Regions from separate parts of the Streptomyces sp. NPDC052236 genome, predicted to be linked through region 2. Evidence: predicted binding sites of a transcription regulator. Region 2 holds the regulator's gene; the other holds the start of a gene.
The links. The regulator HspR, encoded in region 2, represses chaperone genes until heat shock. The targets are predictions, from matches to a motif close to TTGAGNNNNNNNNNCTCAA.
Positions count from the first base shown of each region.

Region 1: a site for HspR is predicted at 2,068-2,086, ahead of lon (endopeptidase La). Genes of this name have one in related genera too.

Region 1 is NZ_JBIUBL010000002.1:591,545-594,949, reverse strand. It holds gene lon (endopeptidase La) at 1-2,045, opposite strand, end outside; gene ACIHCQ_RS06695 (GntR family transcriptional regulator) at 2,237-2,671, shown strand; gene ACIHCQ_RS06690 (ABC transporter ATP-binding protein) at 2,680-3,405, shown strand, end outside.
Region 2 is NZ_JBIUBL010000001.1:221,222-224,626, reverse strand. It holds gene dnaJ (molecular chaperone DnaJ) at 1-1,151, shown strand, start outside; gene ACIHCQ_RS01015 (heat shock protein transcriptional repressor HspR) at 1,153-1,617, shown strand; gene ACIHCQ_RS01010 (hypothetical protein) at 1,649-2,716, opposite strand; gene ACIHCQ_RS01005 (hypothetical protein) at 2,739-3,405, opposite strand, start outside.

The DNA of each region.
Region 1 (3,405 bases), on a different contig from region 2:
GGCAGCTCCAGTTCCGCGCCGTGCGAGCGCAGGAAGCTCAGCGCGATCTGCGCGGACTCCTTCATCACGTCGCCGAGCTGGCCCGTGAGGGTCAGCCCCGCCGCGCCCGTCTCCGGGTCGGCCAGCGACGCCTCGACGAACAGCACGTCGCCGCCCGCGCCGGTGACCGCGAGGCCGGTCGCCACGCCGGGCACGGACGTACGGCGCTCAGCCGGGTCCTGGGCGGACTCGGGCACATGGTGCGGCCGTCCGATCAGGCCGCGCAGGTCATCGGCGCCGATGGTGAACGGCAGCTTCCGGTCGCCCAGTTCGTGCTGGGAGGCCACCTTGCGCAGCAGCTGGGCGATCGAGCGCTCCAGGTTGCGGACGCCCGCCTCACGCGTGTACTCGCCCGCGATCCTGCGCAGCGCCGAGTCGTCCAGGGTCACCTCGCCGGGCTCCAGGCCCGCCCGCTCCAGCTGACGCGGCAGCAGGTGGTCCCGGGCGATGACGACCTTCTCGTCCTCGGTGTAGCCGTCGAGCCTGACCAGCTCCATCCGGTCGAGCAGGGCCTCCGGGATGGCCTCCAGGACGTTCGCCGTGGCGAGAAACACCACGTCGGACAGATCGAGTTCGACCTCCAGGTAGTGATCCCGGAAGGTGTGGTTCTGCGCCGGGTCGAGGACCTCCAGCAGGGCGGCCGCCGGGTCGCCGCGGAAGTCGGAGCCGACCTTGTCGATCTCGTCCAGCAGGACGACGGGGTTCATCGAGCCCGCTTCCTTGATGGCGCGGACGATACGGCCGGGGAGAGCGCCCACGTACGTACGCCGGTGGCCGCGGATCTCCGCCTCGTCGCGTACGCCGCCGAGCGCCACCCGGACGAACTTGCGTCCCATCGCGTGCGCGACGGACTCGCCGAGCGAGGTCTTGCCGACGCCGGGCGGTCCGACCAGCGCCAGCACGGCCCCGCCGCGCCGCCCGCCGACCACGCCGAGCCCTCGGTCGGCGCGCCGCTTGCGTACCGCCAGGTACTCGGTGATCCGTTCCTTCACGTCCTGAAGGCCCGCGTGCTCGGCGTCGAGGATCTCCCGCGCGCCCTTGATGTCGTGCGCGGCGGTGTCATCGGTGCGCTCGTTCCAGGGCAGTTCGAGCACGGTGTCGAGCCAGGTGCGGATCCAGGAGCCCTCGGGGTTCTGGTCGCTCGCCCGCTCCAGCTTCTCGACCTCCTTGAAGGCGGCTTCCCGCACCTTCTCGGGGAGATCGGCGGCCTCGACGCGCGCCCGGTAGTCGTCGGACTCGTCCGCGCCGTCGGCGGCCCCGCCGTTGAGCTCGCGCAGTTCCTTGCGTACGGCTTCGAGCTGGCGGCGCAGCAGGAACTCGCGCTGCTGCTTGTCGACGCCCTCCTGGACGTCCTTGGCGATGGACTCGGCCACGTCCTGTTCGGCGAGGTGCTCGCGCAGCTGCAGGGTGGCGAGCTTGAGGCGGGCCACCGGATCGGCCGTCTCCAGCAGTTCGATCTTCTGGGCGGTGGACAGGAACGGCGAGTAGCCGGAGTTGTCGGCGAGCTGCGAGACGTCGTCAATCTGCTGGACGCGGTCCACGACCTGCCAGGCTCCGCGCTTCTTCAGCCAGTCGGTGGCGAGCGCCTTGTACTCCGTGACCAGCTCGGTGACCGAGCCGGGCAGCGGGTCGGGCACGCTCTCGTCGATCGGGACGCCCTCGACCCACAGCGCGGCGCCGGGTCCTGTGGTGCCCGCGCCGATCTGGACGCGGCCCCGGCCGCGGATCAGGGCGCCGGGGTCTCCGTCGGAGAGCCTGCCGACCTGCTCGACGGTGCCGACGACGCCGGTCGCGGCGTACGTCCCGTCGATGCGCGGCACCAGCAGTACGCGTGGCTTGCCGGAGCCGCCGGAGGAACGGGCGGCGGCCTGCGCGGCCTCCACAGCGGCTCGTACATCGGTGTCGTTGAGGTCCAGCGGCACCACCATTCCGGGCAGCACGACCTCGTTGTCGAGCGGCAGCACGGGCAGAGTGAGCGACGTGAACGCGGTGGACTCAGCAGCCATGATCTCCCCTTCGGCACTCAAGTTGAGCTATGTCGACTCAATGATCGGAGAGGCCGCGTTGTTCCCCGGCGGGCGTTCGCTGTGAGCGATCACCTCTCCTCGGCGCGCCAACACCCCTGCTGACCAGCTCCGTTGACACGGCCGCCGTCACCCCTGCATCATCATTTCACTAATCAAGTAGCTAAAGGGTGGTGAGCGCGTTGGAGTTCCGCATCGACAGACGGAGCGGGGTCGCCGCCTACCAGCAGATCGTTCTGCAGACCAAGCAGGCCCTGCGGCTCGGCGTCCTGATGCCGGGAGACCGGCTGCCGACCGCCAAGGAGGTCGCGGAGACCTGCGCCGTCAACCCGAACACGACGCTCAAGGCGTACCGCGAGCTGGAGCGGGAGGGGCTGGTCGAGCCGAGGCCCGGTCTGGGCACCTTCGTGCGCCGGTCGCTGGCCCGCCCGCAGGCGGGCGCGGACTCGCCGCTGCGCGAGGAGCTGGACGGCTGGATGGTCCGGGCGCGCGAAGCGGGTCTGGAGCAGGAGGACGTGGCCGCGCTGTTCGCGTCGGTGCTGGAACAGCGGTACGCCGCCGGAAACACGGGCGGCTCAGAATCGGAAGCAAGGAGCAGCAACAGGTGAGTGACCCGATGGGCCACAGCGGCCCGACAGGCTCGGCGATAGAGGCGTACGGCGTCGGCAAGAAGTACCGGCGGGGGTGGGCCCTGCGGGACTGCTCCTTCCGGCTGCCGGCCGGCCGGATCTGCGGTCTGGTGGGCCCCAACGGGGCAGGCAAGACCACGCTCCTGGGAATCGCGGCCAACCTGCTGGAGCCGACGGACGGCACCCTGCGGGTCTTCGGCGCGCCGCCGGAATCCGCGGAGGCCAACCGGCGTACCGCCTTCCTCGCCCAGGAGAAGCCGCTCTTCCGCCGCTTCACGGTGGCCGAGACCCTGCGCATGGGACGCGAGCTGAACCCCACCTGGGACCAGCCGACCGCAGAGGCCATCGTCCGCGCGGGCAACGTCCCCTTCGACGCGAAGGTCGGCACCCTGTCCGGCGGGCAGCGCACCCGGGTCGCGTTCGCCCTCACCTTCGGCAAACGCCCCGACCTGCTCCTCCTGGACGAGCCGATGTCCGACCTCGACCCGCTGGTGCGCCACGAAATGATGGGCCTGATCATGGCCAAGGCCGCCGAGCACGGCACCACCGTGCTGATGTCCACCCACATGCTCGCCGAGTTGGAGCACGTGTGCGACTACCTCGTGGTCGTCGCCGAGGGCGGCCTGCGCCTCGCGGGTGACGTGGACGAACTCCTCGGCGCCCACACACTGCTCACGGGAGCCACAGCCGGAGCCGACGGAGGCGTTCCCGCG
Region 2 (3,405 bases):
GCGTCCCCAAGGACGCCACCGAGGCCGAGATCAAGAAGGCGTACCGGAAGCTCGCCCGCGAGTACCACCCGGACGCCAACAAGGGTGACGCCAAGGCGGAGGAGCGCTTCAAGGAGATCTCCGAGGCCAACGACATCCTCGGCGACACCAAGCGGCGCAAGGAGTACGACGAGGCGCGCTCGCTCTTCGGCAACGGCGGCTTCCGCCCTGCCGGAGCGGGCGGGCCCGGTGGCTCCTTCAACTTCGACCTGGGCGACCTCTTCGGAGGCACCCCGGGCGGCGGCGGTCAGCCGGGCGGCGCCGGAGGCTTCGGTGGCGGCGGCGGGCTCGGCGATGTGTTCGGCGGCCTGTTCAACCGCGGCGCCGGGACCGGCACCCGTACGCACCCGCGCCGCGGCCAGGACATCGAGTCCGAGGTGACGCTGAGCTTCACCGAGGCGGTCGACGGGGCCACGGTCCCGCTGCGGATGTCCAGCCAGGCGCCCTGCAAGGCCTGTTCGGGCACCGGCGACAAGAACGGCACGCCCCGCGTGTGCCCCACCTGCGTCGGCACCGGCCAGGTCTCGCGCGGCGGCAGCGGCTCCTTCTCGCTCACCGACCCGTGCCTGGACTGCAAGGGCCGCGGGCTGATCGCGCAGGACCCCTGCGAGGTCTGCAAAGGCAGCGGGCGCGCCCGCTCCTCGCGCACCATGCAGGTCCGTATCCCCGCGGGCGTCTCCGACGGCCAGCGGATCCGGCTGCGCGGCAAGGGAGCTCCCGGCGAGCGGGGCGGCCCGGCGGGCGATCTGTATGTCGTCGTGCACGTCGGCTCGCACCCGGTCTTCGGCCGCAAGGGCGACAACCTCACCATCACCGTGCCCATCACCTACGTGGAGGCGGTGCTCGGCGGCGAGGTGAAGGTGCCGACGCTGGGCGGTCCTCCGGTCACGCTGAAACTGCCCGCCGGGACCCCCAACGGCCGTACGATGCGGGCGCGCGGCAAGGGAGCGGTCCGCAAGGACGGCACCCGCGGAGACCTGCTGGTCACCGTCGAGGTCGCGGTGCCCGGCGAGTTGAGCGACAAGGCGAGGGAAGCGCTGGTGGCCTATCGCACGGCCACGGCGGAGGAGGACCCGCGGGCCGAGCTGTTCCAGGCCGCGAAGGGAGCATGAGATGGACGGACGTCGCCGACAGTACTCAGCAGTCAGCAGGGCATACGAACTCACTGAAGAGTCGCCTGTATATGTGATCTCGGTGGCGGCCCAGCTCTCCGGTCTGCATCCGCAGACCCTCCGGCAGTACGACCGGCTGGGGCTTGTCTCCCCCGACCGTACGGCCGGGCGGGGCCGGCGATACTCGGCGCGCGACATCGAACTGCTGCGCACCGTCCAGCAGTTGTCGCAGGACGAGGGCATCAACCTCGCCGGGATCAAGCGCATCATCGAGCTGGAGAACCAGGTCGCGGCGCTCCAGCAGCGGATCGCCGAGCTGTCGGCGGCCGTGGACGGCGCGGCGGCGGCGATGCGGCAGCGCGAGGCCCAGGTGCATGCCTCGTACCGGCGCGATCTGGTGCCGTACCAGGATGTGCAGCAGGCGAGCGCGCTGGTGGTGTGGCGGCCGAAGCGGTCGTCCGAGTAGACCGACCGCGGGCCGCCCCCACCTGAGCCCCCTACGCCGGAACGTCCGGCGGGCGGGCCGGGTCCGGGGCCGGTACGAAGAGCAACGGGCCCTCGGGGAGTGCGTCTTCGGGCGGTCGCCCGGTCGGCGGCTTCCCGGCTGCGGGGCCCTTGTCGGGGCTCCGCCCCGAACCCCGCGCCTCAATCGCCGGCGAGGCTGGAATTGTCGGGTCCTCGTCGGGGGCGCTGCCCCCGAGCCCCCGCGCCTCAATCGCCGGCGAGGCTGAAGTTGTCGGCGAGGCTGAATGTGCGGGGCCCTTGTCGGGGCTCCGCCCCGAACCCCGCGCCTCAAACGCCGGCGAGGCTGGAAGTTCCGGCGAGGCTGAAGACTGGTGCGTCCATGCGCCCTGGACCGTCGCCCGGATCGAGCCCTGGCCCTCCGTGCGGCGGCCGACCACCACCACATCGACCTCCGCCAGCTGCTCGGGCGGCAACTCGAACGGCCCGAGCGTGAACCAGCCCACCCGGTGGCCCACCTCCTGCGCCTCGCCCATCAGCCGGTCGTCCAGCCGCAGCCGCACCTCACCCGTCGCGCCCTCGGTGTCCATGGCCGCCCGCACCAGCAAGGTGATCTTCGGCTGCTGCCGGTAGATCCTGCCGGTCCACAGCTCCTCGTACTCGTTCGACTCACTGCGCGGCCAGCTCTCCCACCCGCCCTGGTACGCGGGCCCCATGGGCACCGGCAGATACGGCAGCGCCAGCCCGCCGCCCTTCAGGTCCTCCGCGAAGAACAGCTGGTCGCGCGCGTCCCAGACCCGTACCGCCTGGGGCTCGTCGCTCTGATCGGTCCACAGCGCCAGCGCCGTCGTACCGTCCTCGCGCCGCAGTACGAAGGCCTGCTGCGGGCTTCCGTCCGCGTGGCCCGGCGGCAGGGCTCCGATGTGGGCGAGGCCCGTGCCGTCGGGGGAGCGCACCGACATGGTGCCGGTGTCGCTGATGGTGACCTGGCCGTCGGAGATCTGGTTCAGCGCGGGCCGGGTGTTGGCGCTCGCCATCAGGGCGCGTACCTGCCGCTCCAACGCCCGTATACGGTCCAGCAGATCCGTCGGAATCGCTGCCATTCTCGTTCCCGCCTTCTGGTTGCTACGCCTCTTCGAGGTAGAGCTTGGCGCTCTCCGCCTGGCCACGGGCCGGCGGTGTGACCGCGAGACCGACCACCCGGTACCGGGCGTCCAGGCCGTCCGGATGCCACAGATCGCGGATGCGCAGCCGGATCGAGCTGCCGAGCAGTGCCGGGCGGATCCGGCCGTCGTCCATCAGCACGGTGATCTCCGGGATGACCTGCGGACGGCGCGCCCTGGCCAGCGCGGCCCGCGCCTCCCGCTCCAGTACGGCCGTGTCCGTGACCGACGAGTGGTCCGACGAGCCTTCGAGCCGCGGCCACCCCGCCGTCAGGTCCTCCTCGGAGACGACCGGACCCGCGGTGCGCGGCACCGACTCGGCGGCCTGGTTGGTGTTGTCCGCCTCGCCGCGCGCCACCCACACATTGGCCTGCACGGTCGAGTCACCCGGCAGGCTGTAGGCGGTGACAGGCCCCGGCCGGTCGAGCACGATGTCCGCCGCGCCCGTCTGGATCACCGGGTGGCCGACCTGGAGGCGCTTGACGCGCCGCCCGCTCCCGGTGTCCCGGTAGGCGGCGATACGCCACTCGAAGCCGTTCTCGGTGGCGGCGAGGGCTTCGAGGATCTCCCGTACGCGCGCGAGATCCGTGAGCAGATACGTATGACTGCGTACGACGCCCGAGGCCTCC